2 regions of the Microbacterium sp. NPDC077663 genome follow, and region 2 is predicted to be linked to the other one. Evidence: predicted binding sites of a transcription regulator. Region 2 holds the regulator's gene; the other holds the start of a gene.
The links. Region 2 encodes HspR, which represses chaperone genes until heat shock. Its sites were predicted from a motif close to AAGTTGAGTCNNNNNGACTCAACTT; they were not measured.

Region 1 (7,955 bases), on a different contig from region 2:
CCGTGGACGCCGCGGCGTCCGACGTGTACGTCGCGTTCTTCTGCTCTGCGGTGAATCCGGTGGCCGCGAATGCAGGCCCCGCCGTCAAGGTGCAGGCGACGAGGATGCCGAGGCCACCCATCGCTGCGCCGGTCCGTACACCGGATCTGCTCGTCTGTCTCTTCACGCTCACGGGCGCGCCTCACTTCCGTCGGTTGGTGGGGTTGTCGCAGACTATCGACGCTCGCCCTAATTGTCAGGACATAGCAACAAGAGTCTTCGTGAGAATTCTCTCCTCGACACGCGAACAGAGTGTGACGACGCGGTTACCCACCGGCATCCGATCGGTCAGACACCGCCGACGCCGCCGCCTCCCCCGCCACCACCGGCGCTTCCGCCGCCGCTGGACCCGCCCGTCGACGCCGACGAGGTCGAGGCCGCCGACAGCGATCCGATGCTCGATGAGAACGACGCCGCGTCGAAACCGCCGGAGCCCGCGTACCAGACCGGCGCAGCGACGCCCGCAGAGGCGTACAGCACGGCGAGGTGCCCGGCCCACTGCTTCTCCTGCCCGAACACGACCGCGTAGGGCAGCAGTCGCTCGTACAGGTCGAGCATCACGCGAGGATCGCCCGTGTCGATGGGGCGGCGCTCCGCACCTCCAGGTGATTGCAGCATCCGGATGCGGTCGGCCTCCGCCCATTCGATGAACTGACGCAGCCCCGCGAGATGGTCCCGCACCTCTGCACCGCTCTCCGTGAGCGGCTTGCGGGCGATCATCCCGATCACCGCGATGAAGACGACGATCCCGCCGAAGAGTCCGATGAACGGCCACAGCGGATCGACCGCCCGATCGGTCAGCACGATCGTCGCGACGACGACCACGGCCACGAGCAGGGCGGCGACGAGAACCGGCACCGCGCGCACCCACGCGGGGACGTCGCGCCGCCAGCCGCGATCGCGCAGGGCCGACTCGGCCTCCTTCAGAATGCGCTGCGCTGTCGCGGAGAGCCGCGTGTCGGAGGTGCCGAACTCGAAACGATCCCCCGCCTTGCCGTCGGGGAACAGTCCCTGCAGGAGCGCCCGGCCATCGGCGTCGGCGCGTGAGGCGTCGACCAGTTCGGCGACGAGCTTCGCGGACCCCCATCGGGGCTTCTCCCCCTCGGTGATGCGGATGGATCCGACGATCGCCTGCTCGAGCACCTCGGCGGGGATGGCCTTGCCGGTCTTCTGCAGCAGCACCGCCGCGTGCAGCGCATCGACCCCCGCGGGCGGTTGCGATTCCGCGATCACCGTCGGCCTGCCGGCGCCGTCGGAGAGGTGGCGGCGGCGCAGCCACAGCGCCCAGCCCGCGACCCCGACCAGACCCGCACCGGCAGCCGCGTGGCCCCAGCCGAGCAGCGTGCCGAGGTAAGAGGTGTCGAGCGGTTCGAAGGTGCCGTCGGCGAAGCCGACCGCGAAGGTCAGCGATTCATGCGGACCCAGCCCGGCCTGCCGCGCGACAACCGTCGCACTCGAGCCGGACGTGTCGACGTTGATGCCGTCGCACGGCGTCTCGGCGCCGAACGGCCCGGCGTAGCACGCGAGCGCACCCACGGCATCCGCGATCTCGCCACCGAGGTGCAGCCTCGCGGTCACCTCACCGAACGACTGCGCCGAGTCGAACCCGTTCACGTCCCAGTAGAGCTCGAGTCCCGTGTCGGGGAACTCGCGCGTCACGTTGTCGAGCGCGTAGGTGAGGACGAAGGTCTGGCGGCCGTGGACGTAGTCCTCGGATCGCGCGGTCACGACCAATCCGTCCTCACCCTCGTCCGTCTCGACGACCTCCCACGGGTCGCCGCTCGCGTCCACCGCCGACTCGAAGCTCGGCCGCAACGGCTGACCGTCGTACTCACCCGGGATGACACGTCGGATGCCGCGGTTCTGATCGGTCTCGGGGAACACCGCCACGAACCGCTCGACGACCTGCATCCGACTCGTGCCGTCGTCGGCGCGAGTGAGGGTGTAGTCGACGTCGAGACTGTCGAATGAGAAGTCCTCGACGTCGGCGTTCGCCGCCTGCGGCGCCCCGATCAGGACGCCGAGGACGACGGCGACGACGGCTCCAGCACGGGCGAGACGACGGGACCAAGGCTGCACGCGGTCAACCCTATGAGCGACGCTACAGTTGACGCCATGACCGACCGCCGCCTCGCCATCGCCGCGTGGGAGAGCCTCTTCCGCGCGCAGCACGAGGTCTTGGCGGAGATCTCCCAGGACTTCGACGACGAGCATCTCTCGAGCGCCGAGTACGACGTCCTCCTCACGGTGACGCGGTGCGCTGAGCACACGGCCCGGCTGCGCGACGTGACGGCGAACATGTTGATCAGTCAGCCGAGCGTCTCGCGGCTCGTCGACCGGATGGTCGCGCGCGGGCTCATCTCCAAGTGCCCCGACCCGCAGGACGGCCGGGGGGCTCTGCTGCGCGCGACCGAGAAGGGCGCGACGATGTTCCGCCGACTCGCGACGACGCACGGGCGCACGATCGCCGAGCGGATGTCGGTGCTCACCGACGACGAACTCGCACAGCTCGAGAAGCTCACCGCACGCCTGCGCGGCGTCTGACGGAACGACGATCGCCCCGCACCCGAGACGGGGTGCGGGGCGATCGTCATCTCATCGCCGTGACGGCGCCGGGATCACTGGTCGATCGGCTGCGGCTCGCTCTCGCGGGCAGCGACGGTCGGCGCCGAACCGTTGGCGACGACCTCGACCTTGCGCGGCTTGGCCTTCTCGCTCACCGGGATGGTGACGGTCAGGACGCCGTTGTTGTAGGTCGCGGTGATCGCGTCGGTGTCGATGCCCTGGCCGAGGTTCAGCTGGCGGAGGAAGCTCGCGGTCTCGCGCTCGCGCGTGATCCACTTGACACCCTCGCCCGACGAGAGCGTGCGCTCCGCCCGGATCGTCAGCAGCTGGCCGTCGACGTCGATGTCGACCGAACCCGGGTCGATGCCGGGGAGGTCCGCGTTGAGGACGTAGTGGTCACCGTCGCGGTACAGATCCATCGGCATCCGTCGCGGGCCGCGGCGCGTGTCGAAGAGCGTCGACGCCAGGCGGTCGATGTCACGGAACGGGTCGTAGGTCGCCATGATTCTCTCCTTTGTTCATGTGGTCTCAAAGTTGAGCCTTCGCGGCTCAAGTAAGAAAAGATTAGCACTCTGGCATGTCGAGTGCCAACGGTTCTCGCAGGGCGAACGACCGGTCGAAGCGTGCCCGTAGGCTGACGTGATGAGCGCTGCCGAGACCGCCCCCGAACCCGCCGACCCCTTCCTCTGGCTGGAGCAGATCGACGGCGCCGAGGCCCTCGCCTGGGCCGCCGAACGGACGGCGGAGACCGAAGCCGCCTACGCGGGCGCCACCCGGGACGCGCTCGAGAGCCGGCTCACCGGCATCCTGCAGGACCCCGATCGACTCGTCGTACCGAGTCGTCACGGCGACCTCATGTACGACCTGTGGCGGGATGCCGACAACCCGCGCGGTCTCTGGCGCCGGACCCCGCTCGCCGACTTCGCGGACGGCTCCCCCGTCTGGGAGGTGCTCCTCGACATCGACGCGCTGGGGCGCGACGAAGGCCGGTCATGGGCGTTCGCCGGCGCGACCCACGGGCCCGTCGGCAGCGGGCGCGCACTGGTGCGCCTCAGCCCCGACGGCGGTGACGCCGCCGTCGTGCGCGAGTTCGACCTGGAGTCCCGGCGGTTCGTCGAGGAGACCCCCTTCACCCTCGGCGCCGACAAGCATCGCGTCTCGTGGATCGATCGCGACACCCTGCTCGTCGCGACGGCACTGCACGGCGGCGGTATGACGGACTCGGGGTACCCGATCAGCGCCCGCGCCTGGCGTCGCGGCGAGCGCCTCGACGACGCGTCCCCGATCGTCACGGGCTCGTCCTCCGACGTCGGGGTGTTCGTGCACGTCGACCGCACCGCGGGCACGGCGACACCGATCGTCGTCGTCGCGCACGACTTCTTCCACTCCGAGTCATGGGTCTGGGCCGGCGGCGAACCGCGCCTGATCGCCGTCCCGCAGGACGCCCACGCCGACGTGCACGGCGAAGTCATCGCCGTGCGCACCACCACACCATGGCGCATCGGCGACACGACGCATCCGTCGGGCACCCTGCTGCTGGAACCGGTCGAAACCGTGACGAGCGGCGACGGGTCCGACCTGCGGGTGGCCTTCACCCCCACCGACACCGCCGTCCTCGAGTCCTGGACGTGGACGAAGACCCGGCTCGTCCTGACCGTGCTCGACCGCGTGCAGAGCCGGCTGGTGTCGCTCGACCCCGCGACGCTGATGGGCGACGATCTCGACCTGGGCCTCGGCGACGATGACCTCTTCAGCGCGAACGTCGCGACCGCCGACGACGACGAGGACGATCAGATCTGGGTGGTCGCGCGCGGGTTCCTCACCCCGCCGACCCTCCTCGTGCTCGATCCGGGCGCCGCGCCGCGAGTGGTCGATCGCAGCCGCGCGACCTTCGACACGACCGGGCTCGTCGCCCAGCAGCACTGGGCGACGTCGGCCGACGGCACCCGCGTGCCGTACTTCGAGGTCGGCCCCCGCGAGCGCGCCGGCGCACTGCCCGTGCTGATGAACGGCTACGGCGGCTTCGAGCACGCCCTGACCCCCGAGTACCCGACGATCGTGGGACCGGCCTGGCTGGAGCGAGGCAGCGTCTACGTCGTCGCGAACATCCGTGGCGGCGGCGAGTTCGGGCCGGAGTGGCATCTCGCCGCACTCCGCGAGAACCGGCACCGCGCCTACGAGGACTTCGCCGCCGTCGCGCGCGACCTCGTCGCCCGCGGCGTCTCCACCCCCGACCGCATCGCCTGCCACGGGCGCAGCAACGGCGGTCTGCTCGTGGGCAACATGCTGACGCAGTACCCCGACGACTTCGGCGCGATCGTCTGCGGCGTCCCGCTCCTCGACATGCGTCGCTACACGCGCCTGTCCGCCGGCGCCAGCTGGATCGCCGAGTACGGCGACCCCGACGACCCGGCCGACTGGGAGTTCGTGAAGACGTTCTCGCCGTACCACCTGATCGAGCCCGGGCGGCGGTACCCGGCATCCCTCATCTACGCCGCGGCCAGCGACGATCGGGTGGGACCCGTGCAGGCGCGCAAGATGGCCGCCCGCATGGCGGACGAGACGGATGCCGAGGTGCACTACCTCGAGCCCGTCGAAGGCGGTCACGCGGGCACGATCGACGCGGCGGCCACCGCAGCACTCCACGCGACGATCCACGCCTTCCTCGACAGTACGGTCGGCCGCGCCGACTGAGGCGGGATCGCCGGGCCCTCTACGCTGGGGGCGGGAGGTCCACCGCATGAGCACCATGGGGGCCGTCGAGGACGGACTCGCTGCCACGCTGGCGGCCGTCGCAGAACGCACACGCGACGACGATGCCGCGGCCGACCGCATCCGCCGGCACCTTCCCGATCTCCGCGCCGCGCTCGGGCACCGGGGAGTCACGACGAACGAGACACTCGTCGAGCTCGTGACGGCCGCGGTCGTCGCCGCGAACGGCCGCTCGCTCGATCTCAAGGTGCACGGCGAGCAGCGTGCCGCGCACAAGACGGCCACCCGTTCGCGATTCGCCCTCGGCGCGGCGTGCTTCGCCGACCGGTACGCGGGCAACCTCGCGGGACTGCGCGACGAGATCGGGATGCTGCGCGATCTGGGCGTGAGCGTCCTGCACGTCCAGTCGCCGTTCGCCCGGCGGGAGGACGGCTCGGTCGACCTGCGCCGCGGCGATCCCGGGCTCGGCTCCATCGACAGGCTGTCGGATCTCGCGGCGGCACTGCGCCTGTCCGGGATCTCCCTCGCCGTCGACATCCCCCCGGGCCGCGAGGCGAACGCACTGGTCGACGACCTGCTCTTCCTCGCCGGGCGCGGCGTCGAGGTCTTCCTCCTCCCCGACCGAGAAGTCGCCGCGATCGTCGCCCCCGTCCTCGCGATCGGCGCGCCGGGGGTCGAGGTGCTGCCGGCATCGCCCGGTTCGGCGCCGCTCTGGCAGGCGTTCGCGACGGGCGATGCCGGAGCGTTGCAGCAGGCGGTGGAGCGCCGCGACGGCCGCACCGACGTCATCGCGGTCCGCGACGCCGAGGCGGTCGTGTGGCCGTCGGATGCCGCCGAGCTCACCGCGCGCTTCACCGACCCGTCGTCGTTCGGCCGCGGACTGGCGACGGAGGACGGCGTGGCGGGGACGACCGCGTCGCTGGCGGGCGTCGAGTCCGGCGACCCGCTCGGCGAGGCGCGCGTCGCGCTCGCTCACGCCCTCATGCTGAGCCTGCCGGGCCTGCCGATGCTGTGGCTCGGCGACGAGGTCGGGCAGCTCAACGACCCGACCTTCCGCGACGACCCCGAGCGTCGCGACGACGTGCGGTGGGTGCACCGGGGCCAGCGGCCGCGGGATCGCTACGCGCAGAAGATGGATGCCGCCACCTCAGCCGGCCGCATCCATCGCAACCTCACGAAGCTCATCGCCGTGCGTCACACGACGCCCGAGCTCGACGGCTCCCGGCTGATCGGCTTCGGCGTGCCGGCACCGTCGGTGGTGGGATATCAGCGACCCGGCGACGACAGCGTCGTGCTGGTTCTCGCCAACGTCGCCGACGAGCCGGTTCTCATCCCCGCCGTGACGCTGTCGGGTTTCGCCTCGACGGCTCTCGATCTCATCGAAGGAACCGGGTTGGAGATCGACGAAGGGCTAACGCTGCCCGCCTGCGGTTTCCGCTGGCTGCGCGTGAGCCCTGTCGTCTGAGTCCGGCGGAGGTCAGTCCTCGACGACCGTGACGGTCACCTCGATGTTGCCGCGCGTCGCGTTCGAGTAGGGGCAGACCTGGTGCGCGGCATCCGCGAGCGCCTGTGCCTCGTCGTGCGGCAGGTTCGGGATGACGACCTCGAGCTCGACGGCGAGCTGGAACCCGCCCTCGCCGTTGGAGCCGATGTGGACGCGCGAACCGACGCTCGTGTCCTCGAGCGTCACCTTCTGGCTGCGCGCGACGGCCTGCAGCGCGCCGTGGAAGCACGCGGCGTAACCGGCCGCGAAGAGGAGTTCGGGGTTGGGGGCGCCGCCGGATCCGCCCATCTCCTTCGGCACGCGGACGTCGGTGTCGAGGATCCCGTCCACGGTGCGGACGTGGCCGTTGCGGCCGCCTCCGGTCGCGAGGGCTTCTGCGGTGTAGAGGGCTTCCATGGGGGTCCTTTCGTCAGGAGGCGATCGCCTCGTCGGTGGTGCGCATGACGCGGTTCAGGTCGTGGACCACGTCGAGCAGCATCCGCGCCTTCTCCTCGGTGAGGCCCGTGCAGCGCGCGATCTCCGCGCCCACGACGGACAGCTCCGAGCGGAGCGTGCGGCCGTCATCCGTCAGCGCGACCTCGACGACACGCTCGTCATGCGGATTGCGCGTGCGGGAGACGATGCCGCGCGCCTCGAGGCGACGGAGGAGCGGCGACAGGGTGCCCGAGTCGAGGAAGAGCTCTTCGCCCAGCTCCTTGACCGACCGGGGCTCCTGATCGCCGAGAGCGACGATGACGAGGTACTGCGGGTAGGTCAGCTTCCACGGTGCGAGCACACGTCGATACGCCTGCCCGAACGCGTGGCTTGCCGAGTACACCCCGAAGCACACCATCTGCTCGATCGCTCTCATGTGATCATGGTTGCACGCAATTGAATTGTGCACAACTCATCAGGCAGACGTGCAACCTCGCGGATGCCTCAGAGGCGGAGCGCTCTGAGGTACCGGCGGCGGGCGACCATCTGCGCGATGAGGAGGGCGGGGTAGAGCAACCGCCAACCCGCGCCTTGCGCTGGGCGGGTCAGCGAACGAATGGTCAGCAGCACCATGTCACCGTGCTGGTGCACGCTGAATGCCTCCTCGCCCGAGACCGGGTGACCGGGGAGGGTGCGATAGGCGAACCCGACACGGACCGGC
Region 2 (7,955 bases):
CCGGAAGTCGAAGTTCGGGATGCCGTCGTCGCTGCGGTCGAGCCCGAACGCCTCGCAGGCGAGCCCGAACTCGAAAGGCGCGAACCCGGGTTGGACGATGCAGGCGACGGTGCGGATCACGACAGACCTCCGAAACAGGCGTTGGCAGAAATCCTGCGAACAGTGTCGCGACTGACACTCGTGGCAGGATGCCGCCAAGCATAGCGTTTCTGCCATGATCTCCGCACTCCTCCTCGTCGCCCTTCTGCTCATCGTCGTCGCCGCCGTGATCGGCGCGATCCGTCTCGTCGCCACGGACGGCTACCGGCCGCAGCCCACCCGGCCGCGGACGCCCCGACTCCCCTAGACTCGGGGCCTCGCGAGAGGATCCCCATGAGCACCCCCGTCCCGCCATCGCAGCCGCCGTACCCGCAGCAACCGACGTATCCGCAGCAGCCCTACGGTGCGGCAGCGTCGGCGTCCGGTCGCGGCCTCGCCGTCGCCGCCGTCATCGTCGGCGCCGTGCCGATCCTGCTCGGCGGCCTGTGGCCCGCGATCTCGATCCAGCTCTACACCTCGTCGAACTACACCTTCGCCGGTGTCGTCAACGCCGCCTTCGCGCTGTTCACCTGCCTCGTCGCGGCCGTAGCGCTCGTCCTCGGCATCCTCGCCGCCCGACGCCACGTCGGCGGCCGCCTTCTGGGCGGCATCGCGATCGGCTTGGCAGCCGCGCAAATCGTCGGCACCGTGCTGAGCTTCGCGTCGTCGACGATCGGCTCCGCACTCTACTGACCCGGCGGCCCCATCTGATCAGCGCCTGACGAGGTCCCGCGCCGCGGCGAGCAGGATCTCGGCCGACCGACCCCAGTCGAAGGTGCGGATGTGGGCGGTTCCCGCCTCGACGAGCCGCTCGCGCACCCCGGGCTCGTCGAGCGAACGGACGGCCCGCGCCACCGCCTCGGGGTCGAGCGGGTCGACGTACAGCGCGCCGTCGCCGGCCACTTCGCGGAAGATCTCCATGTCGGTCACGACGGCGGGCACGCCGAGCTCCAGCGCTTCGGCCACCGGCAGCCCGTAGCCCTCGTCGAGGCTCGTCGTGACGAGAACGGCGTCGTCGGCGAGGAGCGCCGCGTAGGCGGCATCCGTCACCCCGTCGTGGAAGACGACCGACGCGCCGCCGGCGAGCGCGGTGAGTTCCGCGCGACGCTCCGAGGTGATGCGCGAGAGGAGGTGCAGGGTGTGCTCGGGCAGCTGACGCATCGCCGCCACGAGGGTCTCGACGTTCTTGTACGGCATGAACGACCCCATGTAGACGAGGTTGCGTACCGCACCCGCGCCCACCGTCGCACCCTCGGGCAGGAGCGCGGCGAGCCGCTGCGGTGCGTTCGGGATCACCACGACCGGCCGCTTCGTCAGGCGCACGCGCGCGAACTGTCGCGCGCTCGTCTCACTGACGGTCGCGACGAGGTCGGCGGCGTTGAGCGTCCACCGCTGCGGCCAGTACGACAGGTGGAACAGCCGCCATCCCGCCCGGACGTACCAGGGCAGCGCCCGCGGGGGTGTGCGGTGCCGGTAGTAGATCGTGTCGTGAAGGGTGAGTATCAGGCGGAACCGCCGCCCCGCCGACCCGATCGTCTGCATCGGCGAGAACACCACGTCGGGGCGGTGCCGGTTCAGCAGCAGTGAAGTGAAGGGTTCCTTGGCCGAGGTGGGCGAGTGGATCGTGAGCGTGATCGCACCGCCCGGCAGGAACGCGCGCTGTCGGTCGTCGTGGATGAGGAAGGTGACCTCGGTGCGATGGGCGGATGCGGCATCCGACACCGCCTGCGCGAGTTCCGCCGAGTACCGGCTGATGCCGTCGTGGAAGTCCGTGCGGATGTATCGCGCGTCGAAGAACAGCCGCATGTCAGGCGTCGAGGGGTTCGCCGCGGTACAGCTTCTCGAACGTGTCGAGGGTGCGCTCGATGTCGTGGATGGCGACACCGTCGAGCGACGCCTGCTGCATGCGCGCGTACTCGGCCTGGTCTGCGGTGAGGACGGTGCGGATCTTCGCGGCCAGCTCGTCGACGTTGCCGGGCTCGAAGAGATAGCCGTTCTCGCCGTCGTGAACGAGGTGCGGCAGGGCGACCGCATTCGCGGCGATGACGGGCAGGCCCGAGGCCATGGCCTCCATCGTCGCGATCGACTGCAGCTCGGCGACCGAGGCGATGACGAAGACGTCGGCGCGGGTGTACGCCGCGCGCAGCTCCTCCTCCGAGACCCGACCGCGGAAGGTGACCCGGTCCTCCAGGCCGAGACGCTGCGTGACCTGACCCAGGTTCTTGCGCTGGTCGCCGCCGCCGATGATCTCGAACTCGATGTCGAGGTCGGGCAGTTTCGCGATCGCCTCGAGCGTGACCTCGACGTGCTTCTCGGTCGTGAGGCGCCCGACGAACAGCACGCGCCGGCGCGTTTCGCGCGGCTCGAGGTTCGGGGTGTAGTTGCTCCCCCGGATGCCGCAGCTGATCGGGATGACGTTCTGGATGTCGATCGTGTTCTCGAGGAACTCCGCCGCCCTGCGCGTGGGCGTCGTGACCGCGCGCGACATCTTGAATGTGCGCTCCGCGTCGGCCCACGCGATCTTGAGGAAGATGTCATAGAGGAACTTCGGCAGCAGCGTGAAGTCGAGGATGTTGTCGGCCATGATGTGGTTCGTCGCCACGACCGGGATGCCGCGCTGATTCGCGATGCGTGTCAGCGCACGACCGATGACGATGTGCGACTGGCTGTGCACGACGTCGACGTCGACCGTGTCAAGGATCTGCCGCGCGTAGTGCTTGCCGCGCCACGGCAGCACGAAGCGCAGCCAGTCGTGGGGCCGGTAGCGCCATCCGGGCAGACGGTGGACGGTGAGCGGCTGCCCCTCGATGTCCTCGGTGAACACGCCGTGGTTGCGGTGACCGACGCTCGGCGTCACGACGTGCACGTGGTGACCGCGCTCGGCGAGTCCGGCCGCGAGGCGCTCGGTGAAGCGCGCGCCGCCGTTCACGTCGGGCGCGAACGTGTCGGCCGCGATCGCGATGGTGAGAGGTCCGCGCTCGGAAGCGGAATCGTCCGGGGGCGTCATGGTCACGAGGTACGGGCCAATCTGTGCGTCGGTGGTGGGACTGTTCCTTCCCACCGGTGGGGCGCAGGGATGCGGGGGCGCCGGGCCTCGATTCTAGCCCGGGACCGGGGAGTCACTTGCTGGGAGCGCGGCGCGCCCGGCCCCGGATCAGCGCAGACCGACGCGTACCGAGAGCGGGTGGTGGTCCGATCCGAGGGGCCCGATCCACTTGCCGTTCGCCGTCTTGCCGGCGTTCGCCCACCGGAACACGACCGACCGCGAGGGCCGCACGAGCACCTTGTCGATGTGGTCGCCCCACGTGACGCTGACGAACGGGGTGAGCGACATGGTCGGGTTCGCGGTGTTGTAGTGCTGCAGGCTGAGCACGCGCGCCTGGTCGTACGCGTCGTGCCATCCGCGCTGCTCGAGCACCGCCATGGTCTTGTCGCCCGTCCGGGACTTGTGCGTGTTGAAGTCGCCCATGACGATGACCGGTGCCTTCGTCCAGTCGGTGAGCGACCGGTGGGTCTTGTTGAGCTTTGTCAGCGTCGCCGAGATCGCGTCCGCGAGCTTGCCGGCCTCGTACTCGCGCTGACGGACGAGGGATGCCGAGGTGCCGACCACGAGGTGCGTGTCCACGACGAGCAGGTAGGCACTCGAACTGTGCCGGACCGCGGCCCACGACATCCCCTTGCCGGCGGGCGCGTAGGTCGACGGGAAGACGGCCGCGCCGGAGGTCGCACCACCGGACTTCGCTGCGACGGGCGCGAACCGGCCGTTCCGGATGAGGATGTCGTTCTGTCCGTTGTAGGCGAAGCGGTAGCCCGAGGGCGCGGCGGTGTACTTCGACGCCTCCTGCAGTCCGACGATGTCGGGCGCGAGCTCCGCGATCCTCCTGTCGATGACGGTCTTGCGCGACGAGAAGCCCGAGCAGACGTTGGAGCAGACGTTCCAGCTCACCGCGTGGTAGCTCGGCCACGTCGACGGCAGGGTCGCCTGTGCCGTGATCGTCTCGTGCGCGACCGGGGACGAGCGCGGGCCCATCCCGGCAGACGACACTCCGCGGACCTGGATGAAGTAGGCGACGCCCGGCTTCAGTCCCGTGACCGTCGCCTTCGAGGTCGTGACCTTCTGGTTCACGGGATGCTCGGGCCGGGTGACCTGCGCGTGGCTCGTCCCGGCGTAGACGTAGTAGCTCGTCGCTCCCGGGATGTCGGCCCAGTCGACGGTCAGCGACGTCGTCGAGGCACCGACGTAGTTCACCAGACCGGGCTTGGCGGGCACCGCAGCCGCGGCGGATGCCGGGGAGACGGGGAGGACGAGGGCGAGCGCGATCGCGACGATCACTGCGACGGCGCTGCGAGCGTGGGGGACGCGCAGCATAGGCGGATGATAGCAACCTACGCTTGTCGGCATGACGCGAATCTCTGCCCAGGCGGACCCCGCGCGATGGGTCCCGATCACCGGGTCCTTCGGGTTCCGCGGACGACGCGCCCGCAAGAAGGCGATCGGGATGCTGCTCGCCCAGGCGAATGCCGCCTTCGGGCGTGAGCAGCCCGGCAGCAAGGTGGCGGCCTGGGCGATGAGCCAGGCGATCCCGGCGCTCATGCGTCGGGCGGACGGACGTCTGCTGGCGTGGGTGTGGAAGGACGACCCCGAGCTGCTGGTGGCGATGGCGCAGGTGCAGGAGCTCACGCCGCAACTGCGCACGATGCGCGCGAGCATGCCGATCGAGTACGACGACACCGTCACGTTCACCGGCTCGACTCTCGGCGTCGGCGAGAAGCTCGAGATGCCGCTGCCGCCGAACCCCCGGCAGACGCCGTTCGCGTCCTACACCTGGGACACCGGCACGCACCTGGTCACGCTCACCGCGGTCATCTCCGACCGCGAGCGCTTCGGCACCGTCATCCCCGCCGTCGACGCCCTCGCCCGCTCCCTGCGCCTGGTCGACGACCTCACCGTCGGCGAGGGCCCCGGCACCCTGCGCATCGATCCCGCCTGACCCCCGGCATCCGCTCGCCCGCTCGCCGAGCCGTCTCAGATGGTCACCTTCCACGCCGCTGGGCAACCATGTGCGACGGTTCGGGACGCCAGCCGCGCTCGATGAGCGCGCAGCGGACGCGGTCGAGGGCGTGCCGGCGCGCGATGCCCCGGTGAGAGCGGTTCACGCGGATGACGCGCCATCCTGCGGCCGCGAGGTCGTCGAGTCGATCGACGTCGCGGGCGTACTGACGGTCGTCGAGTCGATGCTGTTGGCCGTCGTACTCGAGAAGCACCTTCGTCGGCGCGTGCACCAGATCGCCGTACGCGAGGAAACGACCGCGCGCATCGCGGATCTCCGCGTTCACCTCGGACCGCGGGAGCCCGGCTTCACGCGCGTCCAGCCGGAGGAGAGTCTCGGCAACGGAGTCCGTGCGCGGTTCAGTCAGCTCGAGCGCTCGACGCAGCCGACGGATGCCGCGGCGACCCGCTCGATCGGCGACCTCATCGGACAGCTGGTCGAGGGTGAGTATCTGCTGGTGGCGGCGCAGGAGCGCGTCCGCTGCGATGACCAGTTCTCGGTCGTCGAGAAGGGATGCTGCCTGGCACCACGCGACCGCCGGGTCGGCCACCGGCACTCCGTGAGCGGAGCGCACCCGCGCGACCGTCAGCTCGTGGCCTCGGACACCGTCCCCGCGCGCCCGGACCGCGGGCGGGGTCACATCGAGCGCACGACGCAGCCGGACCGGAGCCCAACCGCCGACGAGGAGCAGCGCAGTGGCGTGCGAGAAGTGCTCGTTCTCGCGCAGCTTGGGCGCGTAGGCGAGAGCGAGCGCGCGGACATCGTCGGGTGGGTGACGAGTGCGCACGCCGTAGAAGGGGGCAGCCAGCGCCGGGTTGCGGAGTCGTTGTCGAGTGAGGCCGGCCTCGAGGCCCTGCGCGACCGTGAAGCGCTCAGGCAGACCCCGGGACGACGGACTCGACATGGGAGCAGGGTCTCCCGCTCACGCGGCATCCGGTCGCCCATCTCACCACCTGGGGAGCCTCCGCTTCTTCCCCCGCCCGGGGAGGAACCTCGACCCGTCGCAGATGGTCACCGCCAGCGCGAACCAGCGACCATCTGCGACGGCTCGACGCAGCCCCAGGCGTCAGTCGTCAGAGGGGGACGGATGCGGGCGCCACAGGACGACATCGGTCGCGCGGCGCACGCGGGTGCCCTGGCGGAGGGTCACGACCGAGCCGGTCGCGCCCGCCGCGAAGACCCGGGCCCCGCGGCGGGCGGCGACCTCGTCGCGCAGGCGCGCCTGCAGACCCGAGACCTCGCGGCGCAGCATCCGCACCTCGTTCTCGAGCTCGATGATGCGCGAGATCGCCGGCAGGCTCACGCCGTCGGCCGACATCTGGGCAACCTCGCGCAGCTGCGCGACGTGCCGGAGGGAGTACCGGCGCGACCCGCCTCGGGTGCGCGCCGGTACCACGAGTCCCAGCCGGTCGTACTGGCGCAGCGTCTGCGGGTGCATGCCGGCGAGTTCCGCAGCCACCGCGATCGCGAGGATCGGCGCTTCTTCGTCGACCTGCTCGTTCGCCATGCCTCTCACCTCACTCGCGCGCCTTGGCCATCAGATCGGCGCGGGGATTCTCCTTGGGTTCCAGCTCGTGGAAGCGTTCCAGCGCCTCGCGCGCCGGTCCGTCCAGGTGCGTCGGGACCGCGACCTGCACCTCGGCGAGCAGGTCGCCTGTGCCCTTCGTCGTCTGCACGCCCCGACCCTTGACGCGCAGCACGCGCCCCGACGGGGTCCCGGGAGCGACGCGCAGCTTGACGACGTCGCCGCCGAGCGTGGGCACCTCGATCGTCGCGCCGAGGGCCGCTTCGGTGAACGTCACGGGGACGTGGATGCGGAGGTTCAGCCCCTCGCGCGTGAAGACGGGATGCGGGCGCACGCCGACCGTGAGCACGATGTCACCGGCTTCGCCGCCGTCCGGCGACGGGCGGCCACGTCGACGCAGCTTGATCTTCTGCCCGTCCGAGACCCCCGCGGGGATCTTGACCTTGATCGGCTTGCCGTCCTCACCCTGCAGGGTGATCGTGTCGCCCTTGACGGCGGTGGTGAAGTCCAGCGTCGTGCGAGCGGTCACGTCGGCACCGCGCTGCGGGCCGCCGAAGCCGCGGAACCCGCCGCTCGACTGCCCGAACCGACCGGAGCCGAACCGGCCGCCGCCCTGCTGCCCGAACATCGCGAACAGATCGTCGAAGTCGGCCTGCTGGGCTCCCCCGCCGGTCGAGAAGCGGCTGAACACGTCCTCGAAGCCGCCGCCGCTCGCCCCGGGCTGGAAGCGCGCTCCCGAGCCCATCGCGCGCAGCTGGTCGTACTCGGCGCGCTGCTCCTTGTCGCTGAGCACCGAGTACGCCTCGCTGATCTCCTTGAACTTCGCCTCGGCCGCGGCATCCCCCGCGTTCGAGTCGGGGTGGTAGGTGCGCGCCAGCTTGCGGTACGTCTTCTTCAGGTCGGCGTCCGAGACATCCTTGGACACCCCGAGCACCTTGTAGAAGTCCTTGTCGAACCAATCCTGACTGGCCATGAGCGCGCCCCTTACTCGGCCGGAACGGCGACCACGACCTTCGCCGGACGCAGTTCGAGATCACCCAGACGGTATCCGACCTCGACCACTTCGAGGATGGTCGCCTCGGTGGTGCCGGGGGTCGGCGCCTGGAAGATCGCCTCGTGCTGCTGCGGGTCGAAGGCCTCGCCGGCTTCGCCGTAGCGCTCGACGCCCAGGCGGGCGACGACGGTGCGGATCTTGTCGGCGATCGCCGCGAGGGGCGTCCCCTCCTGGAGGTCGCCGTGCTTCTCGGCACGGTCGAGGTCGTCGAGGACCGGAAGCATCCCCTTGGCGACGGAACCCTTGG

Region 1: ACIGEP_RS15435 (Hsp20/alpha crystallin family protein) is a predicted target of HspR. The motif match lies at 3,136-3,160, and genes of this name have one in related genera.

What each region holds. Positions count from the first base shown of each region.
Region 1 is NZ_JBITVE010000003.1:579,402-587,356, forward strand. Features, by position in the region: gene ACIGEP_RS15420 (phosphatase PAP2 family protein) at 1-172, opposite strand, end outside; gene ACIGEP_RS15425 (DUF2207 family protein) at 328-2,118, opposite strand; gene ACIGEP_RS15430 (MarR family winged helix-turn-helix transcriptional regulator) at 2,155-2,583, shown strand; gene ACIGEP_RS15435 (Hsp20/alpha crystallin family protein) at 2,658-3,107, opposite strand; gene ACIGEP_RS15440 (prolyl oligopeptidase family protein) at 3,247-5,298, shown strand; gene ACIGEP_RS15445 (DUF3459 domain-containing protein) at 5,345-6,781, shown strand; gene ACIGEP_RS15450 (organic hydroperoxide resistance protein) at 6,794-7,216, opposite strand; gene ACIGEP_RS15455 (MarR family winged helix-turn-helix transcriptional regulator) at 7,230-7,670, opposite strand; gene ACIGEP_RS15460 (DUF1990 family protein) at 7,739-7,955, opposite strand, start outside.
Region 2 is NZ_JBITVE010000002.1:405,728-413,682, forward strand. Features, by position in the region: gene ACIGEP_RS09420 (GlxA family transcriptional regulator) at 1-117, opposite strand, end outside; gene ACIGEP_RS09425 (hypothetical protein) at 215-346, shown strand; gene ACIGEP_RS09430 (hypothetical protein) at 373-771, shown strand; gene ACIGEP_RS09435 (glycosyltransferase family 4 protein) at 790-1,884, opposite strand; gene ACIGEP_RS09440 (glycosyltransferase) at 1,886-3,085, opposite strand; gene ACIGEP_RS09445 (endonuclease/exonuclease/phosphatase family protein) at 3,233-4,447, opposite strand; gene ACIGEP_RS09450 (hypothetical protein) at 4,479-5,069, shown strand; gene ACIGEP_RS09455 (hypothetical protein) at 5,113-6,033, opposite strand; gene ACIGEP_RS09460 (heat shock protein transcriptional repressor HspR) at 6,196-6,636, opposite strand; gene ACIGEP_RS09465 (DnaJ C-terminal domain-containing protein) at 6,647-7,627, opposite strand; gene ACIGEP_RS09470 (nucleotide exchange factor GrpE) at 7,639-7,955, opposite strand, start outside.